Regions from separate parts of the Paenibacillus sp. 1182 genome, predicted to be linked through region 3. Evidence: riboswitches for the same ligand, from Rfam matches in the RefSeq annotation. Region 3 holds a riboswitch; each other region holds the start of a gene.
The links. Region 3 has a riboswitch for thiamine pyrophosphate ahead of JOD82_RS01990 (thiamine phosphate synthase). Riboswitches for the same ligand answer to the same signal wherever they lie in the genome.

Region 1 (3,559 bases), on a different contig from region 3:
TTAGCCATGCAAATTCACCTGTCCTTTATTGTTTAAGTTATAGGAAAATAAATTGGTTTAAGGCGGGGGAGACCGCTTCGCGTTTCATTTGATCTTACGATCGCTGTTGCCTTGGGATTCTTTGAATTAAATTTTAAAGGTAAAAATCCAACGGCAAAGGCGAACGCTTCGCTTCTCCAGATTCAAATGAACCGCTACGCTGCCAACTGCCTTAAAAGCACCTTAGTTTTTAAGCTAGGTTGTGTAGCATTTTTACACACAAGCGCATCTGTTTTTGCGCTTTAGATACTATGGGACTAAAGAAGAACCAAGTGGAACGAGAACGAAGTGGGCGGAATGGTGCTGTACAAGCGTTAGCATTCGCCTTTGTACCCAGATTTCAACCTCTGGATATTCATAAGAGAAATCTGGGTACAACAGCGATGGGAAGCATCATCCGACTGCGTAGTGGCGCTTCGTTCACTTCTCTAGTTCAGTCTTATTTAGTGGTTTAACAAATGGTCAGCGCTTGGGCAAGAAGTCGTTTGTGAAGGCCTTATCGACTTCCAAAGGCTTGCTGAGCAGCTTGCGTTCGTACATCCAGTCCGAATAGTTTTGCCATACCTCCGCTTTTTGCACGCCCCATTGCGCGGCATCATCCTGATAACGTGGGCTTAGCCATTTTTGGCTGGCAAGTACCAGTTTTTTATCCAGCTCCGGTACAGCTTTGCTTAAGATGTCCGCGGCTTCTTCCGGATGGGCGATAGTGTATTCATAGCCTTGGGCGGTAGCGTCCATGAACGCTTTGACCAGCTCGGGATCATTTTTTATCGTCTGTTCGTTGCTCACAATTACAGGCGTATAGTAGTCGAGGCTTTTGGAATAATCTTTTACATACAGCATATCCAATGGCTCATCTCGAAGTTGGGCCTCGATTCCGGTCCATGCGTAGAAAATCCAGGCAAAGTCGATATCCCGCTTCACGGCTGTAAAATAGTCTGCATTGCCCATGTTGACGATCTTCACTTTGCTCACATCGCCTTTGTCTGAATCCATGATGGATTTCATGACCGCTTCTTCTACGGGAGAGCCCCAACCGCCGTATTTTTTACCTTCAAAATCTTTCGGGCTCTTAATTCCGCGATCTACCGGGGCTGCGAAGCCTGAGGTATTATGCTGAATCACCGCAGCGATGGATACAAGCGGCACACCTTGCGTGCGGGCCTGTGTGACGCCTTCTTGGTAGCTGATACCAAAAGGTGCAGCATTAGAAGCAACCATTTGATCGGCTCCGCCTGAACCAGGTTGAACAATTTGGACATTCAAACCTGCTTTTTCGTAAAATCCTTTGTCCTTGGCGACATAGAGTCCCGTATGATTCGTATTGGGTGTCCAGTCGAGCACGATTTTAACATCTTTGAGCCCCTTTGCCGGAGTAGACGTTTGAGTGTCGGTAGCGGAAGCCGCTTCTTGGGATGTAGGGGGACTTCCACCGCAAGCGGTCAGGGTCAGGGCCAAGAGCCACAGACTGATCAGTCCCAGGCTTAATATTTTCATGCGCTTCATCGTTAGTGTTCTCTCCTTTTGATTACCCGTTATCCATCCAATCAGACAGCTTAAGTTTCCCATTTTCATAAAAATAACATCTGCCGGACGCGATCTTTCCAACAACTTAATCCTCAACAAAAAAAGCGCCCCGAGTTTCCGGGACGCTTGCGCTTGTATATACCAAAGTAAGGGATGGTCCTATGTAAAAAAGGCACATCTTGCTTAAGCATTCCTACGCTGGCATTACCCAGATCAGGTTGTAAGGGTCAGTGTCTTGGGACACACTCTCAGCCGGCCGATTCCAGCACCCCTGGCATTGTATGGTTTAATGGGTTCATTTATTCGGGTTTACTACGACGATTATATGCTTTGAATGCAGGTCTGTCCAGCATGAAGGGAGAGATAACGGTTCATTTGCCGAACGACAGGGTACACTTTTACTGTGAGCTTTGATCTGAAAATGAGTATGAATCAATCCGATTCGATCCGGTCATGTTATTTTCAGAACAGCTGCGCAGGTAGGTTCAGATGGGCTGGTGCCCAATGGCATGGCGTAGAGAATTCTAATTCGTGAAAAGGAGTTGTTGTACTGTGGGTAAAACGGAAACATTGGATCGCAACCAACTGGAACAAGCCATTGTGAAGGCTTTGGATAACAACAAATTTTGTACGTTAGGTACGGTAGAGGGTGGCAAACCGAAAGTACGCTATATGGCCCTTTTTAACGATGGAATGAACATTCATCTGGCGACAGATCGCAAAACGCATAAAGTGGATGAGCTAAAGGACAATCCGAATGCTTATCTGCTGCTGGGTTATGAGGTTGGCGGTACGAAGGAAGTTGTTGAAGTGGAGGCTACCGTCCAAATTACAGCTGATGAGGGGCTACGCAAACAAGTGTGGAACGACTCCTTGAAGGAGTGGTTTTCCGGACCGGACGATCCCGATTATGTCATTCTGGACGTGAATCCGACTCGCATTGAGTATGTGGGTCAGCAAACGGAGCGCCAGGTGTGGAAGAAATAATACGAATATAAATGGATAAGCCAGTAAATCTCCAATTTTTTCAGGAGGTTTGCTGGTTTTTTTATGTTTGAGAAAATTAATTATTTTTTCATAAATAATTTTAAGTAAATGACTACTCTTTTGTCTGGCGTTGGATTAAAATAGAAATGGTGAGTTCAAGGCTTACATATATGTGCAAAAGTATGTATATGAGGCATACACCTTAATGAGGAGGGGTATATTTTGTTATTACGTAAAAATTGGTTTAAAGGGTTTACAGCAGCAGTTGTAGCTTGTAGCATGCTGGTGTTTTCAGCCGCTCCATCCTGGGCAGCTAGTGATTCTCGTGATAGCGCTACGGTGAATTTGCGGATCATGGAAACAACGGATATCCATGCGTCCCTGATGAACTACGATTACTATTCGGACAAAGAAACCAACGAGTATGGCTTGGTTAGTACAGCTAGCTTGATCCAGAAGGCACGTAGTGAAACAAGAAACAGTATGCTGTTCGATAATGGTGATTTGCTGCAGGGCAACCCATTAGGCGATTATATGGCCCGCAACAAAACCTTTGAGAAAGAAGGCGGTGTCCATCCGGTCTACAAGATGATGAACCTGATGGGCTATGATGCAGCTACAGTGGGCAACCATGAATTCAACTACGGTCTCGACTTTCTGGACAAATCGCTCAAGGGAGCTGATTTTCCTTATGTAAATGCGAACGTTTATGTTGATAAAGGGGGCCAAGCTACTAAGAATTATTTTACCCCTTATCAGATTCTTGATAAAACAGTAACGGACGAGAAGGGCGAAGAGCATACACTCAGAGTGGGTGTGATCGGTCTGGTCACACCTCAAATTATGCAGTGGGATGAAGCCAATTTGAAGGATAAAGTCGTTACGAAGGATATTGTGGAAACGGCGAAAAAGTTTATTCCTCAAATGAAGACGGAAGGTGCTGACATTATTGTCGTGCTTGCGCATACCGGTTATGAGGATGTGCCACAAACGCCACTGATGGAGA
Region 2 (3,559 bases), on a different contig from region 3:
GCGGGCTGTTAACGGACGATATGGAAGATGTCCTGAATTATCAGAAACCGTATGTACGTAAAAAAGAGGAAGTCAGCTCATGGACGCGGTCGGATGACGGCAAAATACCGCTGCTGGAGGTCATCCGTCAGGTGAAGCCTACCATATTAATCGGAACTTCTGGAGTAGCCGGTGCCTTTTCTGAAGAGATCATCAAAGAGATGGCGAAGCATGTAGAACGCCCGATCATTATGCCCATGTCCAATCCTACAAATCTTGCAGAAGCTATACCTGAGGATCTAATACGGTGGACCGATGGCAAGGCATTAATTGCTACCGGAAGCCCCTTTGACCCCGTCACTTATAACGGTACGAAATTTGAAATTGGACAGGCGAACAATGCCTTTGTGTTCCCGGGACTGGGTCTGGGTGCGATTGTGGTTAAAGCCAAAAGGATTACCCCTGCGATGTTTACAGCCGCAGCAGATGCCGTTGCCAATGGCGTAGATTCGAATAAGCCTGGCGGTGCGTTGCTCCCTCATATCCAAAAATTACGTGATGTTTCGTACGTTGTTGCGGTTGCGGTAGCGAAAGCAGCGATTCAGGATCAGGTAGCTCAGGCACACATTTCAAATGTTGAACAAGCTATACGGGATGCAATGTGGAAACCGGAATATGTCAAGGTCAAAGCAGTGGAAAGCGTAATACATCACCCTCACTAATGCTCCATTTAAGAAGGAGATTGCCTTGTTCAGACAGGCAGAATACGTCAGTTCAAGCAAGGAGAATCAATCTATGAGTGTCGGACATATCTTGTATATTTTGGTGCCGATTTTTTTCGTTATTATTTTAGGGTGGTTAGCGGGGCATTACAAAAGCTTTGATGCCTCTTCCTCCAAAACCCTAAATGCGCTCGTTACCAAATTTGCACTACCTGCGCATCTATTCATCGGTATTACGACAACGGACAGGAAAGCGCTCATCGAGCAATGGCCATTCCTGCTGGCCCTGTTCATTGGCATTGTCGGCTTTTTTACCGTTCTCCTTCTACTGTCCCGCTTTGCGGGGAAGCAGTCGGTCAAGGATGCCGCCATGTTTGCTTTGAACTCGGCACAGCCGACCTTTGCTTTTATGGGCATTCCTGTGCTTGGAGCCATCTACGGTTCCGCTGCTGTCGCCATTCCGATTGCGCTTACCGGGATCGTAGTCAATGCCGTCCTTGACCCGGCGGCTACCATTATAGCTACCGTAGCCAGCAGGAATTCAGGCAAAGAACGGAACGGTCACCTCGGAAGGTTAATCTGGGACTCCATTCTTCATGGATTAAAAGAACCGCTGGCGCTGGTTCCACTGATTGGTGTAATTTTGACCTTGTTCGGCTTCCATTCACCGGATTTGTTGAACAAATCGTTGAATCAAATCGGAGACATTACGTCCGGGGCCGCTTTATTCGCTGTCGGAGTGACCATTGGCGTACGCAACATTAGTTTTAGTGTAAGTGCCTTTGCCATCGCACTGTTAAAAACAATTGTACAGCCTTTATTAATGCTGCTGATCGCCTACCTATGCGGTCTGTCGTCTGCAGATACTGTGAAGGCAGTTCTGCTCGTTTCCTTCCCGGGTTCAGCAGTCGCTGCTATGATCGCCACCCGTTTTGAAAGCCTGGAATCAGAAACAGCCTCCTCCTTTGTCATCAGTGCTGTCATATCGCTCGTTACACTCCCAGTACTGATTTCTCTATTGGTATAAATGCTGATTATTTAGACATTGGAGCCTGCCGCGAATTCCTTCGTGTAGACGGAACTGATCTTCTCCAGCGCCTTTTTCCCTCTCGGAAGCGAACTTCAGCTCTGTCGTTTGGCCCTTGACCAGATAGACATGTTTGACATAGCGTATGAACGTATGTACAGTAATAGTCAAAAGAATAGAAGTCCACTAGGGGAGCCGCTATGGCTGAGACAAGAACGTATCTTGGACCCTTTGAACCTGATCTAGTTCGTACTAGCGTAGGAAAGTGGAGCCTTCGTATATAAGGTTTCAAGCGTTTTTTGCGTATTGGGCCTATTGTTGAAGCCGCTCCATTTTTCTGGGGCGGCTTTTTAGCGTTGTTCCGGAATTATATTCTTACAGGACTTCTTGCTCTTCAATTTTATGGAGGTGGCGAAATTGAGTTTTACACAAGAACTCCGTCGGCAGGCGGACGGCATTTTTCAAGCGATTTTTGAGCATCCCTTTGTGAGAGGTATTGCTGAAGGAAGTTTGACAAGGGGACAGCTGATTCACTATGTAAAACAGGACTTTGAATATTTGAACGCCTACATGCGGATATACGGCATCGCAATCTCCAAATGCACCAATCGGGAGGATATGGCTGTATTAAATGAACAAATCTCTTTTATTCTCCACAGCGAGGTTCATCCGCATCAAAATTTCTGTGCTGTCGCAGGGGTGACCTATGAAGAGTTGCAGGGATATCCGCTCGCTCCGTCGGCTCATCACTATATCCGTCACATGCTGACGGTTGCGCATGAGGGTAGCCTGGGCGAGATCTTGGCTGTGCTGCTGCCATGTATGTGGACGTATGCCGAGATTGGTCGCAGGCTGCTGGATGAAGTAAAGCCGGATGAGTCTCATCCGTTCTATGAATGGATTGGCTTCTATGGAGACCAGCTTGATGATACAACACTCAAGTTCCGAGAACGTGTAGATGCTTGGGCGAAAGACGCAACGGCTGCTGAGCGGGAGCGGATGATTGAGCATTTTATACTGAGCTGCCAGCTGGAATATAAGTTCTGGGATATGGCTTATAAGCAGGAAGAATGGCCGGTCCAGATGCAGGCAGCGGTCTTGGAATAGTCAGCCTGGCGATTCGATGCGTGAAGTACGGTTAATGCCCTGTTGAACCACCAACTATAGAGAGGATAATCATTATGAGTACATGGAAAAAAAGTTATTCGGATCTCCTGACGAAGGTACAAAACAGCAAACCCCTCGTTCACAATATGACCAATGTGGTAGTCACCAACTTTACGGCCAACGGTCTGTATGCATTGGGCGCCTCCCCGGTGATGGCCTATGCACCTGAGGAAGTAGCAGATATGGCAAAAATAGCAGGCGCCGTCGTGTTAAACATCGGTACACTGAACCGCGAACTGGTGGATGCCATGATCATTGCTGGACAATCGGCGAATGCACACGGTGTTCCGGTGCTGCTAGATCCGGTCGGTGCGGGAGCAACGAGCTTTAGAACTGAATCGGCACTGCGAATCCTGAGTGAAGTCAAAATCTCATTGGTGCGGGGCAATGCAGCCGAAGTCGCACATCTTGTTGGAGAAGCGCGTGAGATTAAAGGCGTAGATGCCGGTGACAGTGCTGACAGCGACCATGTCGATCTGGCAATTCGGGCTGCTCGAACGCTCAATACGATGGTTGTCATTACTGGAAAAGAGGACGTCATCACCGATGGGGCCGAAGCACGAATGATTAGCGGCGGAGACGCGCTCCTCACGAAGGTAACCGGAGCAGGCTGTCTGCTGACCTCTGTGTTAGGTGCCTTTGCAGCTGTTGAACCCAACCTGCT
Region 3 (3,559 bases):
AGCTCCACCACTACGGTTTTCACCTTTACATCAAGCTCATGTAGCAATTGATTCACATGAGTGATTCGATTAGAAAAGGTCAGGCTCTGGCCGTTAATCGTCAGCTTCATAAGCTTTTCTCCTTGAGGAGCTCAGAAGAAAAACTACTTATCCCAAGTTCTGCTGCACAAGCCCCATTAAGCATAGCTGCCATCGCACGCCCGGTAGCATCACTCAGCAGGACACCGTTGCGATAATGCCCGACTGCAGCATATACGCCCTCGACCCCAGGAACAATGCCTATAAAAGGATGACCTGATACAGCCTGCGGACGTAAGCCCGCCCAAGCGCGTATAAAAGAAGCTTCACGGACGCGCGGCAGCCAGGCAGAGGCACGTGCCAACACCCCCTCCAAGCCTCCTACGGTCACCTCTTCGTCATATTGATGTGGAAGGCTCGTTGCCCCAATCCAAAGCTCGTTATTCTGTTTAGGCACGAGGTAAATATCATCAGCATAAATGGTATATTCTAACGGGTGATCCTTCAAGGAGACCGCTACCGCTTCGCCCTTGACCGGATAAAGTGGATATTCAAACCCAACCTGCGCTAGCAATTTCATGCTATCCAAGCCTCCGGCAATAATGACCTGATCGCAGGAAAAAAAACCACTATCTGTGCGGACACCGCAAATTCGATCATCCTGTATGACCAGTTGCTCTGCCTGTGTACCAGACCATACCGTTGCTCCCAGCACCGCAGCAGCACCTGCATAAGCACGGCAAAGCTGGACAGGAGCCACTTGTGTCTCCTTTGAACGATATATTGCCCCGATCGCTTGTTCATCCAAACCTGGAATTCGTCGGGCCAATTCTTTCGCATCCCACCAGATAGGACAATCACCCTTTCGCGTTTTAGCAGCTTTCCAGCGTTTTTGGCCTTCAGTCTCCGTACGGAAAGGGGTCACAAACCCTTCAGTACGGAATTCCACCGAAATACCTGACAAACGCTCTAGATCACAGACAAGCTCAGGGAATGCATCTCGACTTATGCGAGCAAATCGTGATAGCTCAGAGTCGGTGAACTCTTCACTTTCCGCTGCCAGCATTCCAACCGCTGCTCCTGAGGCTCCCTCACCCGGGATCAATCGTTCCAGCATAATCGTACTTCTTCCCTCCTTGGCCACATGATAAGCAATGGAACTGCCGATGACACCTCCACCTATGACCAAGCATTCAGCGTGTCCAATCGCTCTTTCCTCTGTGTGTATCTTTAGCATTTGTTCCGTATCTCCTCTCCATAAACCCTTCTGCTTTCAGCTTGCCTCTACTCTCGTTTTCTCGCTACAGGCTGTGAACTACAAGGTCTGCCATTCGCCTATACTCCATTGCAGCTGCAACGGGCGACTCAGCCTCCCATATACCAGACATCACCGCAATTCCGCTTGCTCCGGCCCTATAAAGCTCCGGGATATGATGCGGTTGTATGCCGCCTAGCGCAATCACCGGAATGTTCGACAACCTGCAAATATGTTCAAGCTGAGCTAAACCCCGCGGTACAATACCGGGCTTACAATGGGTCTCATATACGTGACCATAAAGTACATAGTCCGCTCCTGCCCGCTCAGCAATTTGCATCTCCTCCAAGGAATGTACAGACACTCCACAGCGTGTACCCTTTGGAAGTAGGCTTTTCACATCCACAACAGGTAATCCATTAGCTGGTAATTGAACGGCTCCGACCAAAGTAAGTAAAGCTACATCCACACGATCATTTACTACAATTTGTTGCAAAGGAACTTCCTGCTCCACCAGGCTGCGAGTCAAAGAAAGCAATGCAGAGGCACCATTCTGTTTTAAACGTGCGTGTACATAATGAACATACGGACAAATCACAGCAGCCACTTGGGCGGCTTGTGCAAAAGTGCCCTTTTCCATCGAAATTGCGTGTAATTCGATTTTGTCTTCACCTCACATTGGACTAAAGGATCTAAGCTTAGCCAGCCACGTCTACCAGCAGGAATGAAAGGGGATTATATGTGAATCGTCTACGGAAGCTCGAACTACTTAAAATGAACGAAACGCAAAAAAACCACTTCCCCAAGGAAGTGGTTTAACGAACGTCCAATAATCGAACGGACCATGAATCCGTATACGTGTATCGTCCCACGCACAAACAAAAATAAAGATGGTGTTGCCTTGTTTGTACGGCGCTCACTTCCCTACGCTGGCATAACCCAGATCAGGTGCAAAGGGTCCGAAATCCATTTATTCCGTCTCAGCCGCATGGGCGGCTCCCCTAGTGTGACTATTTTATTGTATAAGCTAAAGATAGCTTAGCATATTTTTCTAATTCTGCAAACCCCACTTCGTGTGAAATTTGCTGGAACTGGATTTAGCTGATTTTAGTTAACTTTACTTGACCACTCTTCCACATTCCACGTTTTGGTTACCCAATCCTCGTAAAAGTCCGGTTCGTGAGATACAAGCAATACGGTCCCTTTGTATTCCTTCAAGGCACGTTTCAGCTCATCCTTTGCTTTAACATCCAAGTGGTTGGTAGGCTCATCGAACAGTACCCAGTTGCTTTCACGCATTAACAGTTTGCAAAGACGGACTTTAGCCTGTTCTCCACCACTGAGCGCAGATAGCGGACGCGTGATATGCTCATTTTTCAAACCGCAACGCGCCAAATGCGCTCGTACTTCATGCTGGTTCAAATGCGGAAATTCATTCCACACATCGTCAATCGGTGTAATTTTCTCGGCCTTTACTTCCTGCTCAAAATAAGCGGGCTGCAAAAAATCACCTTGATAAGTTTTTCCACTGATTGGCGGAATTTTTCCCAATATGGTTTTGAGCAATGTCGATTTACCGACACCATTGTAGCCGACAATTGCAATCTTTTCGCCACGTTCAATCGTCATGGACATTTTAGGCAAAAGGGCATGTGTATAACCAATCTCAAAATCAATACCCTCAAATACCGTCTTTCCGCTTGCACGTGCCTCTTTGAATTGAAAGGTTGGTTTTGCGGCTTCTTCAGGCTTATCAATACGTTCGATCCGATCAAGCTGCTTTTCACGGCTCTTTGCTCGGCCTGACGTAGAGGCACGCGCTTTATTACGCTGAATAAAATCTTCCTGTTTCTTAATAAAATCCTGTTGCTTCTCATAAGCATCAATATGCTGGGCTTTGTTCAGATCCGCCATTTCGAGAAACTTTTCATAATTAGCTGAATAACGGGTCATCTTGGCAAATTCAAGATGGTAAATAACATTAACGACCTGGTTCATAAATTCAGTATCATGTGAAATAAGAATAAAGGCATAGGGATAGTCCTTCAAATAGCGCGTAAGCCATTCAATATGCTCTACATCCAAATAGTTGGTAGGCTCATCCAACAGCAGGACATTCGGCTTTTCCAACAGCAACTTAGCAAGAAGAACCTTTGTCCGTTGCCCGCCACTAAGTGCGGATACATCCCGATCCAGTCCTATGGCCGACAGACCTAGTCCATTCGCCATTTCTTCAACCTTCACATCAATGAGGTAAAAATCCCCCATATCCAGTTGCTCCTGAAT
Region 4 (3,559 bases), on a different contig from region 3:
GGTAGACAAGCTGAAGCAGGCGAAGGTTGCGGGCCGAGAGGTTGGAGACTGGTTGGAGGAAATGGAACAGAAGTACGCGAATGCCGTGACGTTTCAAGAGGCTTTTCAAAAATATTGCTGGGATGTGGACGGTCTGGATGAAATTCGTATCGCACCGTTTCATACGCTGGCACACAGCGGAAAGACTTTTTTCGACCATTCTCATATTTGGCATATGGAGCAAAACCGGGAGCTGGCTGGGCTGTCTTCCCTGTTTATGGAGACAGAGTATCGCGTGATCACGGACGAAGCAAGCGAGGAAGAGGTCATTCGTTGGTGGAACGAGATGACAGAGGATGGTCATGAGGGGATTGTGATCAAGCCGGAACGCTTTTTGATGAAAAATCGGGACAAGATGATTCAGCCTGCAATCAAGGTGAGAGGCCGGAAGTATTTGCACATCATTTACGGTATGGATTATCTTGCCCCTGAGAATTTAAAGCGTCTGAAGCAGCGTCGAACGAACAAAAAGGAGCGTCATGCCCTGATGGAAGGAGCGCTTGGTATGGAAGGCGTGGAACGTTTTGTCCGCAAGGATACGGTAGATCGTATTCATGAATGCGTCCTTGCCGCACTATCTCTGGAATCAGAGCCGATTGATCCAAGATTGTAGTTTGCGAGGGAGGGATTGAGATGGAAAGGGGTACACCGTTAATTGATATTGGTGTGAACTTGATGCATCGTTCGTTTCATGCAGATCGGGAACAGGTGGTAGAGAGAGCCGCGGCTGTAGGGATTTCACCGCTGATTATTACCGGGACCAGTGTCCGCAGCAGTCGGGAAGCTTCTCAGTATGCAGCGCGTTATCCGGGCAAGCTGTATGCGACAGCTGGCGTGCATCCCCATGATGCCAAAGACTGCAGTGCAGACACGATTCAGCAGCTCCGCCAGTTGGCGGGTCAGCCGCAGGTCGTATCCATAGGGGAATGCGGATTGGACTATAACCGTGATTTTTCGCCACGTGATGTGCAGCGCCGATGGTTTGGCGAGCAAATCCAACTGGCGGGTGAGCTGAAAATGCCGTTATTTCTGCATGAACGAGATGCACATGAGGACTTTGTCGCTATGCTTCGGGAGTATCAAGGGCTTGTTGATAAAGCGGTAGTGCATTGTTTTACCGGCACGGAACAGGAATTGCGTACGTATGTAGAAATGGGACTGTATATCGGAATCACCGGCTGGATTTGCGACGAACGGCGGGGGAAGCATCTGCGTGAACTGGTCAGAGATATTCCCTTGGACCGTCTGATGATTGAAACGGATGCTCCATTTTTGACCCCGCGTAATTTGCCTGTGAAGCCTAAAGAAGGGCGTAATGAGCCCATGTATCTCGCTCACATTGCTGCTACGATAGCCGAATGTACAGGTCGAAGCATGATGGAGATCGAAATCGCGACGACGGAAACGGCTAAACGTTTCTTCGGATTATAGGATTGTCAAAGCCATAGATGTGGTATATATTATAGTGAATTAAAAAGCATTGTCGGGAGCTTGAGAAAGTCAGGCTGAGAGGGTGGCCCTTGCCACTGACCGTGAAATCTGATCTGGGTAATGCCAGCGTAGAGAAACCAAGAACACTATACAGGAATGCCGCTTTTTTTTGCGGTTGTCGATAGATTCAATGTATGTCCTAGCATTTTACCTTGATCCTGACTTGGCTGGGTATCAGTGTAGTAGTTTAGACTACTGGTTATATAAGGCATATCGACGAATGATGTTTTGTATGGTGCTTCACCTTTTACTGCGCATAAAGCTTGCCTGGAGATTCAGCTCCAGACAAGCTTTTTTTCATGGCCAAGAGGCCAACTATAAGGAAAAAGGGGAGCACGCAATAATGAATACTGCTGTAAGAGCGTCCAAAGGGTTGAAACTGACGGATATTTTGGTCACGATTGTGATCGCTGTTGTGTTCGGGTTGATCTACAAAATATGGGGACCTGCCTATGATTTGATGAAACCATTGGGTCTACACGCCGAGCAACTGATGTATGGCATGTGGTTTATGGCAGGTACGTTTGCTTATCTCATCATTCGCAAGCCGGGTGTTGCGATTTTGGCAGAGGTGGCAGCGGCAACGGTCAGTGCTTTTTTGGGAAGCGAATGGGGTATGTCCACCTTGTACTATGGCCTGCTGCAAGGCTTGGGAGCGGAGCTGTTTTTTGCGGCTTTTCTGTATCGGAACGCAAACCTGTGGGTTGCTTCGCTAGCTGCGGCTGGGGCGGCTGTCACTTCTCTGATTTTAGACTTCAGCTACGGGTATATTGATCAGCTATCGACTTGGAACTATGTTTTGTATATTGGATTTCGGATGATTGGCAGTATTGTGATTGCCGGGGTATTCGCGTTCTATCTGGCTAAGGCATTGGAGGTAACCGGAGTCACGCGAAGTTTGAGGCCTGCAACGGAACAAGATTATAAGGGGCTGGATTGATGAGCCGGGCAACCGAAGATGTGGTGGCTTCGATCACCCGGCTACGGTTGAAATTCCCCGGTGAGCAAGAGCTGCTTTTTCACAATATGTCTTTGTCTGTCCGCAAGGGGGAAAAGCTGCTGCTACTGGGACCGAGTGGATGCGGTAAATCAACACTGCTCCAAGTGTTAAGCGGTCTGATTCCACGCACGATAGAAGTGCCTATGAAATGCGATGCTGCTGTAATCCCAAGTGTCTCAGGTATTGTATTTCAAGATCCTGATACGCAGTTCTGTATGTCATATGCAGATGAGGAACTGGCTTTTGTGTTGGAAAATAATCAGGTTCCCCGGGAGCAGATGCGATCCCGTATTCGCGAGCTGCTGATACAGGTGGGTCTATCGACGGATGATATACATATGCCCATTGGCAGCATGTCACAGGGAATGAAGCAGCGGCTGGCGATTGCGTCTGTGCTGGCTATGGAGCCAGAAGTGCTTTTTCTGGATGAGCCCACGGCTTTGTTGGACGAGGAAGGCACTACACAGGTGTGGGATACCATTCGCAACATTTCGGTAGACCAGACACTGGTGATTGTGGAGCATAAAATTAATGAAATTGTCCATGATGTGGATCGGATTGTGGTGCTTTCTGCTCAAGGGGAGATCATTGCAGATGGAAGGGCCCAAGAAGTATTTCATGTGCACCGGCAGGCATTGTCCGAGTACGGCGTGTGGTATCCGGGAGTATGGAATGAAGCGTCTTCGCCACGTTGGAGTGAAGCAGTGACGCAACAGAATGGTGCGGGGACTGATGTGCTGGAGCTAGAACATTTTAGCGGCCTCCGCGGTTTAAGTTCAGTGATTTATGTGGAGCATGCGCAGGTGAAGCCTGGCGACTGGATTGGCGTGGTTGGTGAAAACGGGGCTGGCAAAAGCTCGCTACTGCTCTCCATGATGCGCTTACTTCGCACACAGGGACGTTATAGCGTGCGCGGAATTGAGGCAGGCAGTACAGAACAACTGGCAGAGCGTATCGGGTTCGCGTTTCAAAATCCCGAGCTGCAATTTGTAGCGCATACCGTACGAAAGGAACTAGAGTATTCGTTAC

Region 1: it holds a riboswitch for thiamine pyrophosphate, as region 3 does, so the genes downstream of both, JOD82_RS11720 (ABC transporter substrate-binding protein) here and JOD82_RS01990 (thiamine phosphate synthase) in region 3, are expected to answer to the same signal.
Region 2: it holds a riboswitch for thiamine pyrophosphate, as region 3 does, so the genes downstream of both, tenA (thiaminase II) here and JOD82_RS01990 (thiamine phosphate synthase) in region 3, are expected to answer to the same signal.
Region 4: it holds a riboswitch for thiamine pyrophosphate, as region 3 does, so the genes downstream of both, JOD82_RS23190 (ECF transporter S component) here and JOD82_RS01990 (thiamine phosphate synthase) in region 3, are expected to answer to the same signal.

What each region holds. Positions count from the first base shown of each region.
Region 1 covers NZ_JAFICR010000005.1:56,972-60,530, forward strand. Annotated here, with positions in the region: gene JOD82_RS11710 (MTH1187 family thiamine-binding protein) at 1-8, opposite strand, end outside; gene JOD82_RS11715 (hypothetical protein) at 312-494, shown strand; gene JOD82_RS11720 (ABC transporter substrate-binding protein) at 502-1,545, opposite strand; TPP riboswitch at 1,740-1,849, opposite strand; gene JOD82_RS11725 (pyridoxamine 5'-phosphate oxidase family protein) at 2,119-2,553, shown strand; gene JOD82_RS11730 (bifunctional 2',3'-cyclic-nucleotide 2'-phosphodiesterase/3'-nucleotidase) at 2,776-3,559, shown strand, end outside.
Region 2 covers NZ_JAFICR010000008.1:275,431-278,989, reverse strand. Annotated here, with positions in the region: gene JOD82_RS17945 (NAD-dependent malic enzyme) at 1-701, shown strand, start outside; gene JOD82_RS17940 (AEC family transporter) at 775-1,728, shown strand; TPP riboswitch at 1,907-2,009, shown strand; gene tenA (thiaminase II) at 2,146-2,835, shown strand; gene thiM (hydroxyethylthiazole kinase) at 2,910-3,559, shown strand, end outside.
Region 3 covers NZ_JAFICR010000001.1:398,010-401,568, reverse strand. Annotated here, with positions in the region: gene thiS (sulfur carrier protein ThiS) at 1-110, opposite strand, end outside; gene thiO (glycine oxidase ThiO) at 107-1,255, opposite strand; gene JOD82_RS01990 (thiamine phosphate synthase) at 1,320-1,913, opposite strand; TPP riboswitch at 2,178-2,286, opposite strand; gene JOD82_RS01985 (ABC-F family ATP-binding cassette domain-containing protein) at 2,381-3,559, opposite strand, start outside.
Region 4 covers NZ_JAFICR010000013.1:122,064-125,622, forward strand. Annotated here, with positions in the region: gene JOD82_RS23180 (polynucleotide kinase-phosphatase) at 1-652, shown strand, start outside; gene JOD82_RS23185 (TatD family hydrolase) at 673-1,470, shown strand; TPP riboswitch at 1,514-1,623, shown strand; gene JOD82_RS23190 (ECF transporter S component) at 1,874-2,470, shown strand; gene JOD82_RS23195 (ABC transporter ATP-binding protein) at 2,470-3,559, shown strand, end outside.